Regions from separate parts of the Variovorax sp. R-27 genome, predicted to be linked through region 3. Evidence: predicted binding sites of a transcription regulator. Region 3 holds the regulator's gene; each other region holds the start of a gene.

Region 1 (6,209 bases), 3.3 Mb from region 3:
GTGCAGCCGCGACCTGCTGGAGCCGCGCCTCGCGGGCCGGCCGGTGGCCGAGATTGCCTATGGCCGCGGCTTCAACGACGCGGCGCATTTCAGCCGCGCGTTCCGCGAGCGCTTCGGCTGCTCGCCGCGCGAATGGCGGCAGCAGCGCATGCAGTAAGAAGGGCTACTGGACCAGCATCACCGTCGTGTTGGTTTCGGCGACCACCTTGGTGGCGACCGAGCCCATCAGTGCGCGACCGAAGATGCCGTGGCCATGGGTGCCGAGCACGATCAGCCCAGCTTGTGCCGCCGCGGCCGACTTGAGGATTTCCTCGGCCACATGGCCGTGGCGCGAGTCGATCGTGTAGTTGCTCACGCCGCTCTCGGCGAACAGCGCCTTCACCGGGTCGAGCACCTTGGCGTTTTCCTCGGCGTAGTAGTCCGTCACCAATTCTTTGCTCAGGTGGCGCGCGACATGGCCCGAGATGCCGGTGCACACGTGCACCACCACCAGCTGATGCCCGTCCACGAACATGGCGCGATTGGCAAGCAGGTAGTCGAGCGCCTTGCGGGTGTAGGCGCTGCCATCGACGGCGATGAGGATTTTCATGAAACCCTTATACGGCGCGGCTCCGCGCACCGCAACGGGGCGTACCTCAGGCCCGAAGGGCTTTGCCCGGCCAGATCAGCCGTGCAGGCCCTTCCAGAGCATGTAGGCCGCGAGCAGGTACAGGATGCTCGCGAATACGCGCTTGAGCTTCTTCACCGGCAGGCTGTGCGCCGCCTTCGCGCCCAGCGGTGCGGTGAACACGCTGCACAGCGCAATCACGGCCAGCGCGGGCAGCCAGATATAGCCGAAGGAGCCGGCCGGCAGGCCTTGCACCGACTGGCCGCTGACCGCATAGCCGAGCACGTTCGCCACTGCAATCGGAAAGCCCAGCGCCGCGCTGGTGGCCACCGCGTTGTGAATGGACACGTTGCACCACGTCATGAACGGCACGCTGATGAAGCCACCCCCCGCGCCCACGAGGCCGGAGATGAAGCCGATCGCGCCGCCCGCCGCGAGCTGGCCGCCCGTGCCCGGCATCTGCCGCGTGGGCGCGGGCTTCTTGTCGAGGAACATCTGCGTGGCCGAGAAGCCCACGAACAGCGCGAAGAAGATGGCCAGCGCCGTGCCCTTGAGCAGCGAGAACACGCCCAGGCTGCCAGCAAGGCTGCCGATGACGATGCCGGGTGCGAGCCGCCGCACGATGTCCCAGCGCACGGCGCCGCGCCGGTGGTGCGCGCGCACGCTGGACACCGAGGTGAAGATGATCGTCGCCATCGAGGTGGCGATTGCCATCTTCACCGCGAGGTCGGCCGGCACGCCGCGATGGCCCATGATGATCGTGATGAACGGCACCATCAGCATGCCGCCGCCGATGCCCAGCAGGCCCGCGAGAAAACCGGTGCCGAGGCCGAGAGCGGCGAGTTCGGCGATCAGGAGAGGGTCGAGCAGGGCAGCGATATTCACGGGAAAGTCACGCAAGAGAAGTGAGGGGCTGGAAAAAGCAACGGCCCCGAGCAATGGATGCAGGGGGCCGTGGCAGGAAAAGGTGTCTGCAGGTGATGTGCCGGACCCGCATCCTGAACCAGGGTTCAGGTGGGCGAGGGCAGCAGGACTTCGGGTTCATCTGACGCGAGATGATCACGCCCGTCGAGCGATGTACCAAGCCCGGCTCCGGAGAGCATTGGAACAAGGAAATATTAAGCCCGACACAGTCTGCAGACGGACTGGATTTTACGCCTCGTCCGTCTTCGTGCCAGCCTTATTCAGAGTAAATGTCCATCGCCAGCCAGGGCCTGATCGAGTTTCTGGATGAGCTGCGTGGCCTTCGCGTCGGTTTCGACGCTGTCTGCAGCCGAAGTGGCAACTGGTGCCGCGGGCGCTGCGACAACAGCGGCCTGCTGCGCGGCGAGGTCGAACGCCAGGTTCAGCGAAGCCAGCACCGCAATGCGGTCACGGGCCTTGACTTTTCCGGCATCGCGGATCTTGCACATGGCTGCGTCCACGCGTTCGACGGCTTCGCGCAGCTGCGCCTCGCCGCCATCGGGACAGCCGAGCAGATAGCTCTGGCCCATGATCTGTACTTCAATCTGCTTCATGCGGGGGAGTCTTCGGAGGGTGGTTCAGCCGGCAACCGTTCGAGCAGGGCATCGAGGCGCGTGCGTGCCGCAACGAGCCGCGACTTCAGGGCGTCGCGTTCGCGCGTGAGCGCATCGACCTGCTCCTGCAGCAGCGCATTGGTGCGTTGCACCTCTTCGTGACGCACAAGCAGTCGTTCAACACGCTCGGCGATCTGATCGATAGGGCTGGAGGCGGGCATGGTTGGCGATTGTAGTTTCCCAAGGAAGCGGCCCCCAGGCGGTGCCTGGGCGTGGCATGGATTCTGCTGCCTTCCAGTTGCCTTTCAAACTCCAATAGCCTGTCAATGACCACGAAGAACAACACTTTATTCAGTCGGCGCGACCTGCTTACGCTCATCGGCAAGACCGCAGGGGGCGGCGCGATGTACCAGGCGATGACCTCGCTGGGCTTTGCCGCCGAATCCAACTACAGCGGACCACCGAAGCTCGATGGCGCAAAGAAGGGTGCGTCGGTGCTGGTTCTTGGCGCAGGCCTGGCCGGCATGGCCGCCGCGCTCGAACTGCGCAACGCAGGCTACTCGGTCAAGGTCCTCGAGTTCAGCAATCGCGCGGGCGGCCGGTGCTGGACGCTGCGCGGCGGCGACACCTTCACCGAGCTGGGTGGCGCCGTGCAGCAATGCGGCTTCGCCAAGGGCGAGTACTTCAATCCGGGGCCGTGGCGCATTCCCTATCACCACCATGCAGTGCTGGGCTACTGCAAGCGGCTGGGCGTGGCGCTGGAGCCCTTCGTCCAGGTCAACTACAACGCGCTGGTGCATTCGAGCAAGGCCTACGGCGGCAAGCCGCAGCGCTACCGCCACGTGCAGGCCGACTACCAGGGCTACGTCGCCGAGCTGCTCGGCAAGGCCACGACGCAAGGCAACCTCGACGCGGCATTGACGAAAGAAGACAAAGAGAAACTGCTCGAAGGCCTGCGCCGCTGGGGCGCGCTCGACACGCAGTTCCGCTATCTCGAAGGCACCATCAGCAGCGACCGCCGCGGCTACGAAGTCGATGCGGGCGGCGGCCTCATGCCGCTGGCCAAGCCGTCGAAGCCGCTCGACATGAGCGAGCTGCTGCAATCGAATCTTTGGCGTTACATCGCCAGCGGGCAAGACTACGAATTCCAGAGCGCGATCTTCCAGCCCGTGGGCGGCATGGACATGATCGCCAAGGCCTTCCAGAAGGAGGTCGGCAGCCTGATCCGCTACGGCGCCAAGGTCACGAAGATCGAGCAGAACGACCGCGGCGTGACGGTCACCTACACCGATGCATCAAAGGGCGGCGCGGTCACGCAGGCCAAGGCCGACTGGTGCCTGTGCACCATTCCGCTGTCGGTGCTCAGCCAGATCGACATCCAGGTGGGCTCGGCAATGCAGGAGGCCATCAACGCCGTGCCTTATGGCGCATCAGTAAAGGTGGGCCTGCAGTTCAAGCGCCGCTTCTGGGAAGAAGACGAACACATCTACGGCGGCATCAGCTACACAGACCTGCCGATCTCGCGCATTTCGTATCCCTCGACGCGCTATGGCGCCAAGGGCAAGTCGGTGGTGCTGGGCGCCTACGTGTTCGACGGCCCGAACTCCTACGAATTCACCGCCATGGCGCCCGAGGAGCGCGTGCGCCGCGCGGTCGAGTTCGGCACGCAGCTGCATCCGCAGTACGCGAGCGAATTCGACAACGGCATTTCCGTGGGCTGGCACCGCGTGCCCGGCACGCACGGCTGCTACGGCATGTGGACCGACGAGACGCGCCAGAAGCACTACAAGAACCTGTGCCAGGTCGACGGCCGCATCGCGCTGGCTGGCGAGCACGCTTCCTACATTCCGGCCTGGCAGGAGGGCGCACTGCTCTCGTCGCTCGACGCCATCCAGCGGCTGCATGCCCGCGCCGTTGCGTGAAAGCCGAGTGAAGGACACACCCACCATGAACAACAACATCACGACCTTCAAGCGCGCGTTGCTCGGCCTTTCGCTGGGCGCGCTGGCCTCGGTGGCCGGCCAGGCCGCTTTCGCGCAGTCGCCGGAGCCCGTCTTTTCCGTCGGCCCCCGATTCCAGGAGAGCTCGGGCGAGGCGATCTACCGCGCGACCTGCCAGGGCTGCCACATGGCGCAGGGACAAGGGGCGAAGGGCGCAGGCGCCTATCCGGCGCTCGCCTCGAACCCGCGGCTCGCAAGCGCGGAATACCCACTCTACGTGGTGATCAACGGGCAGAAAGGCATGCCCGCCTTTGGCAAGATGCTGAGCGACGAGCAGATCGCTTCCGTGGTCGGCTATGCGCGCACCCATTTCGGCAACCAATATCCTGACGCCATTGCGGCGGAGAGCGTCAAGAAGCTGCGGCCTTGATCGGCCTTCTTCTTTCGATACCTGGCAGATCCTTTCTTCATCCACCCCAGCAGAGAGACAACACGCATGACCATGACCTCCATCACGAAGAAGCTGGCGCTCGCCGCCGCACTGCTCGCAGCCGGCACCGGCGCCGCCCATGCGGCCGATGAAATCATTCGCCACCGCATTCCGAACTCCACCTTCCCGATCTCGGCGGCGGTGGAGGTGCCGTCTTCGTTCACCAACGTCTACCTCTCGGGCCAGGTGCCGCCGCTGCAGGACGCGACCGCGCCCAAGAACAGCGCGGCGGCCTATGGCGGCGACACCAAGGGCCAGACCGTCGGCGTGCTCAAAGCCATCGAGAAGAGCCTCACAGGCCTGGGCCTGACGATGGGCGACGTGGTGAAGATGCAGGTGTTTCTCGTCGGCGATCCGGCCAAGGACAACAAGATGGATTTCGCCGGCTTCATGGAGGGCTATACCCAGTTCTTCGGCACCACCGCGCAGCCCCGGCTGCCTGTGCGCTCGGCGATGCAGGTAGCGGCGCTCGCCAACCCGGCCTACCTGGTCGAGATCGAGGTGATGGCGGTGCGTCCCGCCAAGTAAAAAAGCAGTGCTGCGCTACTCGCTCAGCCGCACGTAGGTGGCGAGCAGCGCGCTCTTGGCAACAATCCCGAGCAGCACAGGGTTGCCGGCGCTCTCGATCACCGGCAGTCGCTCGCCCAGGTGATCGAGAAAACGCTGCAGCGCCTCGCCCAGCCCGGTGTCGGCGGTGAGCGGCTGGATGGCCTGCGAGAGCAGGGCGCCCGCGGTCGTTTCCGCTGGCGCCGTGCCGAGCGCCGAAAGCGGCACCACGCCGAGGTAGCGGTTGCCCGCATCCACCACGTACAGGTACTTCACCGGGTGCTGCAGGAAGAGCTTGCTCATGGCCTCGCGGTCCGCCTCCGGGCCCACCACCGTTTCGGCCGGCTGCACCAGGTCGCGCATGTGCAGCCCGCGCAGGCGCATCTGCGTGTCGCGCTGCTCGTTGCGGTGCAGGGTGATCTCGTACATCGAGCCGGCATTGGCCGAGCGCGCGACGAAATACGCGATGACGCTCGCCGCCATCAGCGGCAGCATGACCTGGTAGCTCAGCGTCATCTCGAAGATCATCAGGATGGCCATCAGCGGCGCCTGCGTGGCGCCCGCCAGGAACGCGCCCATGCCGACGATGGCATAGGCGAACGGCGCCGAGGTGGCCGCTGGCCACAGCGCCTGCGCGCCAAGGCCGAACAGCGCACCGACCATGCAGCCGAAGAACAGCGCCGGCGTGAACACGCCGCCCACCGCGCCCGAGCCGGCCGTGGCCATCGTGGCGACCGCCTTGGCGACCAGCACCATCGCGATCAGCGTCCACGGCCAGGGGGTGTGCAGCACCGAATTGACCACGCTGTAGCCGTTGCCCCAGACCTCGGGCATGGGCACCGACACCGCACCCATCACCAGCCCGCCCAACGCCAGCCGCCACGGCAACGCAACCGGCAAGCGCGAGAACAGCGCACGGCTGCCCTGCAACGCGCGCAGGAAGCCGACCGCCGCAAAGCCCAGCAGCACGCCGAGCACGCAGAACAGCACGACCTCGGTGCCGTGGATCTCCGGGAACGCCGGCATCTTGTAAGGAGGCTGGTAGCCGGGCAGGGCGCGCATCGCGACGTTGGCGACCACCGAGGCAATGATGATCGGCCCCACGCTTT
Region 2 (6,209 bases), 3.3 Mb from region 3:
GCCGGGCCAGGCGCCGCAGGTCGCCGCCGCCGCTGAAATGATCGCCCTCCCCGCACAACACGATGGCGCGCACGGTGCGAAAACCCGAGGTGGCGCGCATCGCCTTGGCGGCCGCGCGGTAGACCGACGGATTGAGCGCATTGCGCGCCGCGGGGTTGCTCAGCGTCAGCACCAGCACCGGGCCTTCGCGGTGCATCTTGAGCCGCGCGCCGGGTGCGGCCGCGGCGCTCGTGCTGGTGATGGCCGGAACAGCGGCCGTCACGGCGTATGCCCGGAAAACAGGTCCCACCGAAGGCCTTGACGGTTGCTCATGCTGTCCCCTCTTCTGAGTTGTAGCCAAACGATACAACGCATGGGACGCCAGTACGAGCACGCTGACAAGTGGCCTTTCGGACTACTTTTGACAATTAATTCACGATTTCAGGGCTGTGCTGCCAGTACCGCGCATGGCGCTCGCGCTCGCAGGCCACGTCGGCGGGACGCGTGCTGGTCCAGTGCGCGGCGCCGCAGCGGGTGTTTTCGACCAGCCGCACGCCACGGTCCCGGTAGCGCGCCACCACCTCCTGCGCCGGATGGCCGAAGCGATTGCGATACCCCGCCTGGACAAAGGCAATGCCCGGCTGCACCGCATCGAGGAAGGCCGGGCTCGACGAAGTCTTGCTGCCGTGGTGCGGCGCCAGCAGCACGTCGGCCCGCAGCAGCTGCGGCGTGCGAACGACGAGCGCGGCCTCCTGCAGCCGCTCGATGTCGCCGGCCAGCAGCGCCGCCGCGCGCCCGTTGCCGATGCGCAGCACGCACGAGACGGCATTGGGCTTGGTGAAGCCGCGGTAGTCGGTGTCGAACGGATGCAGCACCTCGAAGCGCACGCCGTCCCAGGTCCAGACCTGCCCCGCCTCGCAACGCCGTGCCGCCAGCGTCGCCTGCAGCGGATGCGTGGCTTCGAGGGAACTCAGCAGCTCGGCCCGCGGCTGCATCGCGAGCACCGCGGGCGCACCGCCGGTGTGATCGGTGTCGCGGTGGCTCAGCACCAGCATGTCGAGGCGCTCACCATGCGCCCGCAGCAGCGGCACGAGCACGCGATGGCCGGCATCGCTTTCAAGGCCGTAGCGCGGGCCGGCGTCATAGAGCAGGCTGTGCGTGGCGGTGCGCACGAGCACCGCGTTGCCCTGGCCGATGTCGGCAGCGAGCAGCTCGAATTCGCCGGCCGCCGGCCGGGGCGCCTGCCACAGCAACACTGGCAGCAGCAGCGGAATGCCGAGGCTGCGCAGCGACCAGGACAGCCGCATGGCGAGCAATGCACCGCCGGCCACGCCGCAAGCGGCCATCCACAAAGGCGGCGCGGCCATCGACAGCGTGGCATACGGCAGCCCGGCCAGCCATTGCAGCAGCAGCGCCAGCACCTGCACGGCCCGGGCTGCAAGGTCCCACAGCGGCGCCACGGCGACGCCCAGCATGGCCAACGGCGTGATCACGAGCGTGACCCAGGGGATCGCCACCGCATTGGCCACCAAGCCGATCAGCGACACCTGCTGGAACAGCAGCAGGCTCAGCGGCGTGATTGCCAGCGTGATGACCCATTGCTCGCGAAAGAACTGCAACAGGCGGGAAGCGGCGCCGGTCTTCCGCTCGCCCGGCACCGCGGCGTCCGTGGCGAACAGCACGCCCACCGCCACGAAGCTCAGCCAGAAGCCGGCCTGCATCAAGGCCCACGGATCGAGCGCGACCACCACGGCCGCCGTCAGCAGCCACACATGCGGCCAAGGCCAGCGCCGGCCCGTGAGGCGCAGCAGCGCGACCGTCGCCAGCATCCACACAGTGCGCTGCGAGGGCACACCCCAGCCGCTGAAGAGCGCGTAGAGCGTGGCCAGCAGCACGCCGCCTATCAACGCTGCCTGCTGCGCCGGCAAGCGCAGCATCAGCCGCGCGCTGCGCCGCCAGAGCAGGCCGACGACGTGCGCGGCCAGCCAGGCAAACATCGTGACGTGGAGGCCGGAGATCGACATCAGGTGTGCCACGCCCGTGGCGCGGAACACGTCCCAGCCCGAGCGGTCGATGGCGCTCTGGTCGCCGGTGACCAAGGCCGCGATCACGCCGGCCTGGGCGCGGTCGGGCACGCGCTCGAAGACGGCATCGCGTACGGCTTCGCGTGCGCGTTCGATGGGATGCCACCACGTGCTTGCCACCAGCATGGGTGCCGCATCGCGCGCGCCGGTTCGCACATAGCCGCTGGCATGCAGGCCCTGCTCCCACATCCAGAGTTCGCTGTCGAAGCCATGGGGATTGCGGCTGCCGTGCGGCGCCTTCAGACGCACCGTCAGTCGCCATCGCTCGCCAGCGTGCAGGGGGCCGACGGTGCTGGTCAAGGGCGCGCGGCTTTGGGACGCCCGGCTCCACAGGCTCGAGCCTTCGGCATACCAGCCGAGTGCAATGCGATCGGGCACCGCGGGCCGCCCCTGCGCATCCGGATCAGCCCAACCCGCGGACTCGACATCCAGGCGGAACTGCGTTCCAGCTTCGTTGCGCTGGGGCATCTCCGACACCACGCCCGTGACCTGCAGGTCGCGCCCTTCGAGCGTTGGGTCAAGCGCGCCGTGCGCATAGACCGCCGCGCGCCATCCCGCGAGCCCTGCGCCAGCCATCGCGCCGCATAGCAAGGCGATGAGCATCAGGCCCCTGCCCGGCATGCGTCGCCAACACAGGCCGGCCACTGCCACGAACAGCAAGCCGGCGTAGGCCCACGCCGGCCAAAGCACCGCCTGCTGCAACTGCAAGGCCGCTCCCAGCAGCGAGCCACCCAGCGCCACGAACGCCCCCGCTCCACCCATGGCACCACCGGACGCACGAAACGGCGTCAACGAAAAACTCCCGAACCCATGATGCAAACCCTCCCCAAAGTCACGCTCAGTGGCGCGTTAATTGCTTGGCATCTGGGCTAGTATGCGTCTCACAAGAGACATCTTTTCGATGCAATCTCGCAGTACTGCACACAAAAACGCATGTCCATTCACGCCGCTCTCCACCACGTCACCCACTACAAATACGACCGCCTGGTGCAGTTGGGCCCACAGGTCGTGCGCTTGCGTCCCGCGCCGCATTGCCGCAGCAACGTCATCTCGTATTCGCTGCGGGTCGAGCCGGCCGAGCACTTCGTCAACTGGATGCAGGACCCGTTCGCCAACTACCAGGCGCGGCTCGTGTTCCCCGAGAAGACGCGCGAGTTCAAGGTCACGGTCGACCTCGTGGTCGAGATGGCGGTCTACAACCCCTTCGACTTCTTCCTCGAGCCGCAGGCCGAGAACTTTCCTTTCAAGTACACGGCCTCGCAGGCTGAAGAGCTCGCCCCCTACCTCGTCACCGAAGCGCCCACGCCGCTGCTGCAGGCCTACCTCGACAAGATCGATCGCAAGGAGCAGCGCACCATCGACTTCCTGGTCGGCATCAACCAGCAGGTGCAGCAAGACGTCAATTACCTGATCCGCATGGAGCCCGGTGTGCAGACGCCGGAAGAAACGCTCACCAGCGGCAGCGGCTCTTGCCGCGACTCGGGCTGGCTGCTGGTGCAACTGCTGCGCCACTGCGGGCTGGCCGCGCGTTTCGTCTCGGGCTACCTGATCCAGCTCACGCCCGACGTGAAGGCGCTCGACGGCCCGAGCGGCACCACGGTCGACTTCACCGACCTGCACGCCTGGTGCGAAGTGTTCCTGCCGGGCGCAGGCTGGATCGGCCTCGACGCCACCTCGGGCCTGCTGGCCGGCGAGGGCCACATTCCGCTGGCCTGCACGCCCACGCCTTCGAGCGCGGCGCCCATCGAGGGCGGCGTCGACGAATCCGAGGTCGAGTTCGGCCATGAGATGAAGGTCACGCGCATCTACGAATCGCCGCGCGTCACCAAGCCCTACACCGAAGAACAGTGGTCCGAAGTACTGGCCCTGGGCGACGCAGTCGATGCGCGCCTTAAGGCCGGCGACGTGCGCCTCACCATGGGCGGCGAGCCGACCTACGTGGCCACCAGCGACCGCGACGCGCCCGAATGGAACACCGACGCCCTCGGCCCCACGAAGCGCGGCTACGCCACCGAGCTCGTGCACAAGCTGCGCGCCGAGTACGGCAAGGGCGGCTTCCTGCATTTCGGCCAGGGCAAGTGGTACCCGGGCGAGCAACTGCCGCGCTGGGCGCTGTCGATCTTCTGGCGCGCCGACGGCCAGACGCTGTGGCACGACCCCGAACTGTTTGCCGACGAGCGCTTTCCCACGCACTACACGAGCGAAGACGCGCGCCGCTTCACCACCGTGCTGGCCCACAAGCTCGGCCTGACCGAGCGCTACATCCAGCCAGGCTACGAAGACATCTACTACTACCTCTGGCGCGAACGCCGCCTGCCGGTGAACGTCGACCCCTTCGAGTCGAAGCTCGACGACGAACTCGAACGCGTGCGCCTGCGCCGCGTGTTCACGCAGAAGCTCGACGCGGTGATCGGCTACATGCTGCCCATCGAACCCGGCAATGCGAACGGCGACGCCCCCGCGCTCGCAGGGCCGGCCTGGAAGACCGGCCCCTGGTTCCTGCGCGACGACCGGCTCTACCTGATCCCCGGCGACTCGCCCATGGGCTACCGCCTGCCGCTCGACTCGCAGCCGTGGGCCAGCAAGGGCGACTACCCCTACCTGATCGAACGCGACCCGACCGCGCCGCGCGGCGCCCTGCCGAGTGCGGCCGACTACCGTGCGCGCTATGCCGTAGGCACAACCGGCACAGGGGCCGACCTCGGCGCAGTGCCCTATGCCTTCGGCGCACCGCCCGTCGTGCCCGCCTCGCTACGCATGCAGGCGCCGGGCAGTGCCGGCGAAGGCGATGCATCGGCTGCAGCAGCAACTGACGATGCGGACGACAAATCGACCACCCGCCAGCCGCTGCGCGGTGAATCAGCCCACTGGGTCACGCGCACCGCGCTGTGCGTCGAAGTGCGCGACCCGCGCCGCGCCAACGGCCCCTCGGCCGAGAAGAAGGGCAGTGCCTCGGGCGTGCTCTACGTCTTCATGCCGCCGCTCGCGCGCCTGGAGGACTATCTCGACCTGGTCGCAGCAGTCGAAGCCACCGCGCGCGACCTGGGCGTGCGCATCGTGATGGAAGGCTACCCGCCGCCGCGCGACCCGCGCCTGAAGATGCTGGCCGTCACCCCCGACCCGGGCGTGATCGAAGTCAACATCCACCCGGCCCACAACTGGAAGGAACTGGTCGACCACACCGAGTTTCTCTACAACGCCGCGTTCGAAACCCGCCTGTCGGCCGAGAAGTTCATGACCGACGGCCGCCACACTGGCACCGGCGGCGGCAACCACTTCGTGATGGGCGGCGCCACGCCCGCCGACAGCCCCTTCCTGCGCCGGCCCGAGCTGCTGGCCAGCCTGCTGCTCTACTGGCACAACCATCCGTCGCTGAGCTATCTGTTCTCGGGCATGTTCATCGGCCCGACGAGCCAGGCGCCGCGCGTGGACGAGGCCCGCAACGACCAGATCTACGAGCTGGAAATCGCCCTGAAGGAAATCGCGAAGAACCGCGAGATCTATGGCCAGAACATGCCGGCCTGGCTGGTCGACCGCACGCTGCGCAACATCCTGATCGACGTGTCGGGCAACACGCACCGCAGCGAGTTCTGCATCGACAAGCTCTACTCGCCCGACTCGAGCACCGGCCGCCTCGGCCTGCTGGAGCTGCGCGCTTTTGAAATGCCGCCGCATGCGCGCATGAGCATCGCGCAGCAGCTGCTCATTCGCGCGCTGGTCGCCCGCTTCTGGGACGAGCCCTACAAGGCGCCCGTTACCCGCTGGGGCACCGAGCTGCACGACCGCTTCCTGCTGCCGACCTTCGTCAAGATGGACTTCGACGACGTCATCAGCGAGATGCGCCAGGCCGGCTTCGCCTTCGATGCCGACTGGTTCGCGCCGCACTTCGAGTTCCGCTTCCCGCTGGTGGGCCAGATGCAGGCGATGGGCGTGGAGCTCTCGCTGCGCAACGCGCTTGAACCCTGGCACGTGATGGGCGAGGAAGGTTCGGCCGGCGGCACGGTGCGCTACGTTGATTCGTCGCTCGAACGCATCGAGGTGCGCGTGACCGGCCTGAACGAGAGCCGCCACGTCATCACCGTCAACGGCAAGGTGCTGCCGCTGCAGCCCACCGGCGTGGTCGGCGAGTTCGTGGCCGGCGTGCGC
Region 3 (6,209 bases):
ACGCTGTCGACGTCCAGCAGCGGCACGCCGCCGTATGAGGCGGTCTTGCCGATCACGCGCTCGGGCGAATCGGCGTAGGCCTCTGCGGTGGCCCAGATCAGTCCGAGCTTGCCGGCGTTCAGGTCTTCCGCCATCGGGCTGTAGCCAAGCAGGTCGTTAGGTGCGGGCGGCGGCGGCGGTGGCGTCGTGTCGGGGCCGGTGGCGATGTCGAAGCGCTTCTGCAGCTCCTCGCGCGACAGGTCGCTGGCCACCACCGACTGGATCGGCCGCACGTAGATGCTGTTCCAGTACTGGTCGAACAGGCTGCCCAGCCGCGGGATCAGCGCGCCGGTGACGAAGGTGTCGAGGTCTAGAAAGTTCTCACCCGCCGTGCGCCTGAAATACTGGTTGCCGATGTTGCGCCCGCCCGCCACCGCCATCGCGCCGTCGGCAATGAACAGCTTGTTGTGCATGCGGCGGTTCACGCGGCTGAAGTCGAAAAGCGACGCGCTGAAGCGCTTCAGCAGGCTGCCGCGCCCGGCCGGGAACGGGTTGAACAGGCGCAGCTCCACGTTGGGCGTGGCGGCCAGGCCGAGCAGCAGCTCGTCTTCGCCGGAGGTGTAGAGGTCGTCCATCAGCAGCCGCACGCGCACGCCGCGCTGGGCGGCGTCGCGCAGGGTGCGCATCAGGTAGCGGCCGGTCTCGTCGTTCTCGATCTGGTAGTACTGCACGTCGAGCGTGCGCTGCGCGCGACGGGCCAGCTGGATACGGGTGTCGAAGGCGAAGTCGCCGCCGGGCATGAGGCGAAAGCCGCTCAGGTCGGGGTCGGGCTGCGAGGCCAGCGCGATCTTGCCGAGCGCGGTGTCGGCTGACACGGCCATGGCCTTGGTGGGCGGGCGCGGCGCCTCGTCGGGCAATGTGGCGCAGCCTGCGAACAGCAAGACCGCCGCCATGACGAAAACCCAATGCCCACAACGCGAAAGCGACGGCAGGCGGCGGGTCATCGGTGGCTTTCTACAGGGCCTTGCGCAGGTTGGCGGGCGCGATGCGCAGCGCCTCGCGGTACTTGGCCACAGTGCGGCGCGCGCACTCGATGCCCTGCTCTTTCAGCATCTCGGAGATCTGGCTGTCCGACAGCGGCTTCTTGATGCTCTCGGAGCTGACGAACTGCTTGATCAGCGCGCGCACCGCAGTGCTCGACGCATTGCCGCCGGTCTCGGTGCCGAGCGCCGAGCCGAAGAAGTACTTGAGCTCGACCGTGCCGAAGGGCGTGGCCATGTACTTGGCGGTGGTCACGCGCGAGATGGTCGATTCGTGCAGGCCCAGCTCGTCGGCGATCTCGCGCAGCACCAGCGGGCGCATCGCGAGTTCGCCGTGCACGAAGTAGCTCTTCTGCCGCTCGACGATGGCGTTGCTCACGCGCAGGATGGTGTCGAAGCGCTGCTGGATGTTCTTGATGAACCAGCGCGCTTCCTGCAGCCGCTGCGACAGCGCCTGGCTGCCTTCGCCCTTGTGCGACTTGAGCGCACCGGCGTAGATGTCGTGCACGCGCAGGCGCGGCATCACCTCGGGGTTCAGCATGACGCGGAACTTCACATTGGTGCCGCGGCCCGTCTTGGTGACGATCACGTCGGGAATGACGATGTTGCGCTCGACGTCGACGAAGCGCCGGCCCGGCTTGGGCTCGAGCCGCGCGATGATCTGCAGCGCCGAGCGCACCAGCTCCTCGTTGCTGCGGGTGAGCGTGGCCAGGCGCTTGAAGTCGCGGCGCGCGAGCAGCTCCATTGGCTGCTTGCAGATGGCGATGGCGGTCTTGCGGACCAGCTCTTCCTCGTCGGTCTCGTCCTCGCGGGCCAGGGCGCGCAGCTGGATGCCCAGGCATTCGCCGAGGTCGCGCGCGCCGACGCCGGCGGGTTCCAGGCTCTGCAGCAGGCCGAGCGCCACCTGAAAGTGATGCACGAGGTCGTCGAACTGGTCGTTGTCGTCGCCGGCCAGGCCCGAGGCCAGTGCGGGCAGCGAGTCTTCCAGGTAGCCGTCGTCGTTGAGCGATTCGATGAGAAAGCGCAGCGCGGCGCTGTCGTTCTCGTTCAGGCGCAGGCTCAGGGCCTGGCGGTGCAGGAAGGACTGCAGCGACTCCTGGCTGCGCGCGAGTTCGGTGGCGTCGGCACGTTCGTCGTCGCCGAGGTTGTTCTGGCGCGCGGGTGCATCGCTGCCCCATTCGCTGTCGTCGGGCGCCATGTCGACGGTGCCGTCGCCTTCCCAGTCGGGCTCGCGCTCGGTGATTTCGGCAGCGGGGCCGTCGGTGTCGGCCGTGGTGGTGGTGCTGGTTTCGGTGGAAGCAGTGGACGTGCTGGCGGCGGGCGAAGCGAAGTCGCTTTCGCCGTCGCCGCTATCGCCGCCGTCGTCGCGCGGCACCGGGGCATCGGCCGTGTCGAGCCCGAATTCCTCGCGCGCCGCTTCTTCCGCAGTGCGCTCGAGGAACGGGTTCTCGTCGAGCATCTGCTCCACCTCCTGGCTCAGTTCGAGCGTGGAGAGTTGAAGCAGCCTGATCGACTGCTGCAGCTGTGGCGTCAACGCCAGATGCTGCGAGACGCGAAGGGATAGCCCTTGCTTCATGGGAACCGCTCCCGCCCTTACATGCGGAAGTGTTCGCCCAAGTACACCCTGCGTACTTCGGCGTTGTCGACGATCTCCGAGGGTGTGCCTTGTGCCAGCACATGCCCGTCGCTGATGATGAAAGCGTGATCGCAGATGCCCAGCGTTTCACGCACGTTGTGGTCGGTGATGAGCACGCCGATGCCGCGCTCCTTCAGGAAACTGATGATCCGCTGGATCTCGATCACCGCGATCGGGTCGATGCCGGCGAAGGGCTCGTCCAGCAGGATGAAGCGCGGCTGCGTAGCCAGCGCACGCGCAATTTCGACGCGGCGGCGCTCGCCGCCCGACAGCGCGAGCGCGGGCGAATCGCGCAGGTGGTCGACGCGCAGGTCGGCCAGCAGCTCGGCCAGGCGCTCGTCCATGTGCTGCTTCGACAGCGGCGCCATCTTGCCGTTCTCGTCGGGCTCGCTCTGGAGCTCGAGCACGGCGCGCACGTTTTCCTCGACCGTGAGCTTGCGGAAGATCGAGGCTTCCTGCGGCAGGTAGCTCAGGCCCATGCGGGCGCGGCGGTGGATCGGCATGTGGGCGATGGGCTCGCCGTCGATGCTGATGTCGCCCGCGTCGGCGCGCACCAGTCCCACGATCATGTAGAACGAGGTGGTCTTGCCCGCGCCGTTCGGCCCGAGCAACCCGACGACTTCGCCCTTCTGCACGTCGAGCGAGACGTCTTTCACGACCGTGCGGCTGCCGTAGCTCTTCTTCAGGCCGCGCGCGATCAGGCGGCTGCCCGGTGCGCCGTTGGCGTCCTGCGTTCCTGCGGTTTCGATCACTTGCGGGTTTCTCCCTGGTCACTGAGCGTGGTGCTCTGGCGCAGGCCCTTGCCGGGTGCGGGCGTGGGCGCCGGCGGCGCCGCCTTCGCGCCGGCCGGGGCCGAGGCACCGGCTGCCGGTGCGGTGGCGGCCTTGGGGGTCAGGATGGTCTTGACGCGCCCGCCCGGGGTGGACGCGTTGACGGCGGTGTTCGGCGGCACGGTGGAACCGTTGACCGTGTAGGTGTCGTTGCTCTGGTCGTAGACGATCAGCGCGCCCTGGCTCTCGTCGTTCGGCGTAGCGCCAAGCAGGCGGCGCATGGTGGCGTTGCGGATGAACTTGACGTTGTCGGCGCGGCTGTCGTACTCGATGACTTCCGACTCGCCCTCGATCCACTCGTCGGGCGCATTGCGTTTCTGCTTGTAGTAGGCCCGCTTGCCCGGTGCCGCCGTGACCACGCCGTACTGGTAGCCCTCGGGGTCCTGGCGTACATCCATGCGTGCGCCGCGGATGATGATCGTGCCCTTCGTAACGAGCACGTTACCGGTGAACACGCTGGTCTGCTTCAGGTCGTCGTAGCGCATCGAGTCCGACTCGATGTTCATCGGCTTGGTGCGGTCGGCGGTTTCGGCCAGTGCGCCCGAGGCAAGGCCGGCCAGCAACAGCGCGCCGGCGGCCAGGCGGCCGATGCGACGGAGGAAGGGAGTGGTGGGGTGAGAGTGCAATGTCATAGAGGCACGAAACTTGCTCGGCATTGTATGCGGCTGATTGCGTCAGCCCCGCACGCACAGATGAAAAAGCCCGCCGATGCGGGCTTGACTTTCTTCCTGGATTTCTCTCGGGAATTCCTCCAGGAACACCACGGAACCGGCTCCGCCGGACCGCGATCCTGGGGGGTCAGCCCTTCTTTGCTTCGCCGATCAGATAGTTCACGACCTGAAGCACTTTGGTCATGTTGCCGGCGGTTTCGCCATCCACGTACCAACGGCCGGCCACGGCCATTGCCGGCACGCCAGCCACCTTGTAGGCGTCGGTCATTTGCGAGGCGCGCTTGGCCTTGCTGGCCACGCCGAAGGAGGTGAAGACTTCCTTGAACTTGGCGCCGTCCAGGCCGTTCGCGGCGGCCCAGGCAATGATGTTGGCGTCGCCGTTCACGTTCTGGCGCTGCGCGTGGATCGCGTTGAACACCTTCGGCTGATATTCGTCGACCTTACCCATCGCCTCGAGCGCGTAGTACAGGCGCTGCTTGGCTTCGACGTCGTTGCCCACGAAAGGCACGGGGATGCGGCGGAAGGCGACTTCCTTGGGCACCGTCTTGATCCAGGCTTCCAGCGCCGGCTCGAAGTCGTTGCAATGCGGGCAGTTGTACGAGAAGAACTCGACCACCTCGATCTTGCCGGCGGGTGCATCGACCGGCACGCGCTTGTCGAGCACCAGGTACTCGGTGCCGGCCTTGGGCGCACGCGCCTGGGCGTGGGCCGGGTTGGCGGCCAGGGACAGCAGCCCGAGCGAAGTGGCGGCCAGCGAAAAGTCACGACGTTTCATTGAAAGAGCTCTCCAGTTGTTACGGCAGACTGAGCCGGCGCGCGGCGGGGAGTTCCCCCCTCATCCGGCGCGCCCGAGGCAGTGGATGGTGGCGGCAAACGCCGCGCGGCGAAGCTTAGGGGCTATTTGTGTCGGCTGCCGGGTCAGCGCTGCACGCGAACCAGCGCCGAATCCATGCCGCCGCCGTCGAGCCGCTCCTTGAGGCGGTCGGCGTCGTCCTTCTTGTTGAAGGGGCCGGCGCGCACACGGTAGACGGTGCGGCCCGCCTGCTCGCGCTCAGTGACCTTGGCCTCGACGCCCATCAGCGACAGCTTGGCGCGCTGCGCCTCGGCGTCGTCGGTGGTGCGGAAGGCGCCGGCCTGCACGAAGTACATGAACGGATCGGGGCCCGAACTGCTGCCGGCATTGCTGTTGCTGCTCGGTGCGGCCGACGCGGTGGTCGTGCTGCCGGAGCTGGCGCCGCCGCCCGAGCGCGCCCGGGCCAGGTCGCCCAGCGGATCGTTCGAAGGCGGCAGGGCATTGGCTTCGGCCGGCACCGGCGCAGGGCGCGGCGGCTTGGGCGCCACCACCACGGGCACCGGCGGTGCGGTCGTGGGCGGGGCGGTGGCAGGGGCCACGGCGGTGGTGGCCGGCTCGCCGGTGACGGGGTTGACCGGGCCGGTGGGTGCGGGCGCCGGCTTGGCGGCGCCTGCCTTGCCGGCCAGCGGCGCGTTCGGGTCCCAGTCGCGGTTCTTGCGGGCTTCGGCCTCGTCCTGCTCGGCGCCGCCGCGCTGCGTCTTGGTCACGAACGGGATCGGCACCTTGGTCACGTAGACCGCGATGCCCAGCGCGACGCCCAGGCCGAGCACCAGCCCGATGATCAGGCCGATGACGATGTTGCCGCGTTGTCTGGTTGTCTTCTTCATGGTGAGGAGGTTCACATCTTGCTCGGCGCACTGACGCCGAGAATCGCGAGGCCATTGTGCAGCACCTGCGCGGTCGCGGCGACCAGCGCCAGGCGGGCCAGCTTGACCTTTTCGTCGTCGACCAGGATGCGCTCGGCGTCGTAGTAGCTGTGGTAGCTGGCGGCCAGCTCGCGCAGGTAGAACGTGACGTCGTGCGGAGCGAAGTCCTTCGACGCAGCCGTCAGCATGGCCGGGTACTTGGCCAGCAGCAGCATCAGCGCCTGGGCGGCCGGGCTTTCGAGCGGCGACAGGTCGACGTCCTTGAGCGTGGCGGCGTCGCCGCCCCAGCCGGCCAGCACCGAGCAGATGCGCGCATGCGCGTACTGCACGTAAT

The links. Region 3 encodes sigma-54, which starts transcription at its own class of promoters, with help from an activator protein. Its sites were predicted from a motif close to TGGCANGNAANCTGCTTT; they were not measured.
Region 1: a site for sigma-54 is predicted at 2,398-2,415, ahead of ACN9MV_RS18260 (flavin monoamine oxidase family protein). Genes of this name have one in related genera too.
Region 2: a site for sigma-54 is predicted at 2,906-2,923, ahead of ACN9MV_RS20635 (DUF2126 domain-containing protein). Genes of this name have one in related genera too.

The regions. Positions count from the first base shown of each region.
Region 1 is NZ_CP183984.1:3,894,701-3,900,909, reverse strand. It holds gene ACN9MV_RS18285 (helix-turn-helix domain-containing protein) at 1-157, shown strand, start outside; gene ACN9MV_RS18280 (universal stress protein) at 164-589, opposite strand; gene ACN9MV_RS18275 (sulfite exporter TauE/SafE family protein) at 665-1,486, opposite strand; gene ACN9MV_RS18270 (cell division protein ZapA) at 1,792-2,124, opposite strand; gene ACN9MV_RS18265 (hypothetical protein) at 2,121-2,345, opposite strand; gene ACN9MV_RS18260 (flavin monoamine oxidase family protein) at 2,451-4,046, shown strand; gene ACN9MV_RS18255 (c-type cytochrome) at 4,072-4,494, shown strand; gene ACN9MV_RS18250 (RidA family protein) at 4,561-5,082, shown strand; gene ACN9MV_RS18245 (ClcB-like voltage-gated chloride channel protein) at 5,098-6,209, opposite strand, start outside.
Region 2 is NZ_CP183984.1:4,392,697-4,398,905, forward strand. It holds gene ACN9MV_RS20625 (oxepin-CoA hydrolase, alternative type) at 1-262, opposite strand, end outside; gene ACN9MV_RS20630 (DNA internalization-related competence protein ComEC/Rec2) at 408-2,825, opposite strand; gene ACN9MV_RS20635 (DUF2126 domain-containing protein) at 2,997-6,209, shown strand, end outside.
Region 3 is NZ_CP183984.1:643,378-649,586, reverse strand. It holds gene ACN9MV_RS02995 (phospholipase D family protein) at 1-983, opposite strand, end outside; gene rpoN (RNA polymerase factor sigma-54) at 994-2,595, opposite strand; gene lptB (LPS export ABC transporter ATP-binding protein) at 2,613-3,407, opposite strand; gene lptA (lipopolysaccharide transport periplasmic protein LptA) at 3,404-4,117, opposite strand; gene ACN9MV_RS02975 (thiol:disulfide interchange protein DsbA/DsbL) at 4,284-4,931, opposite strand; gene ACN9MV_RS02970 (SPOR domain-containing protein) at 5,075-5,836, opposite strand; gene argS (arginine--tRNA ligase) at 5,848-6,209, opposite strand, start outside.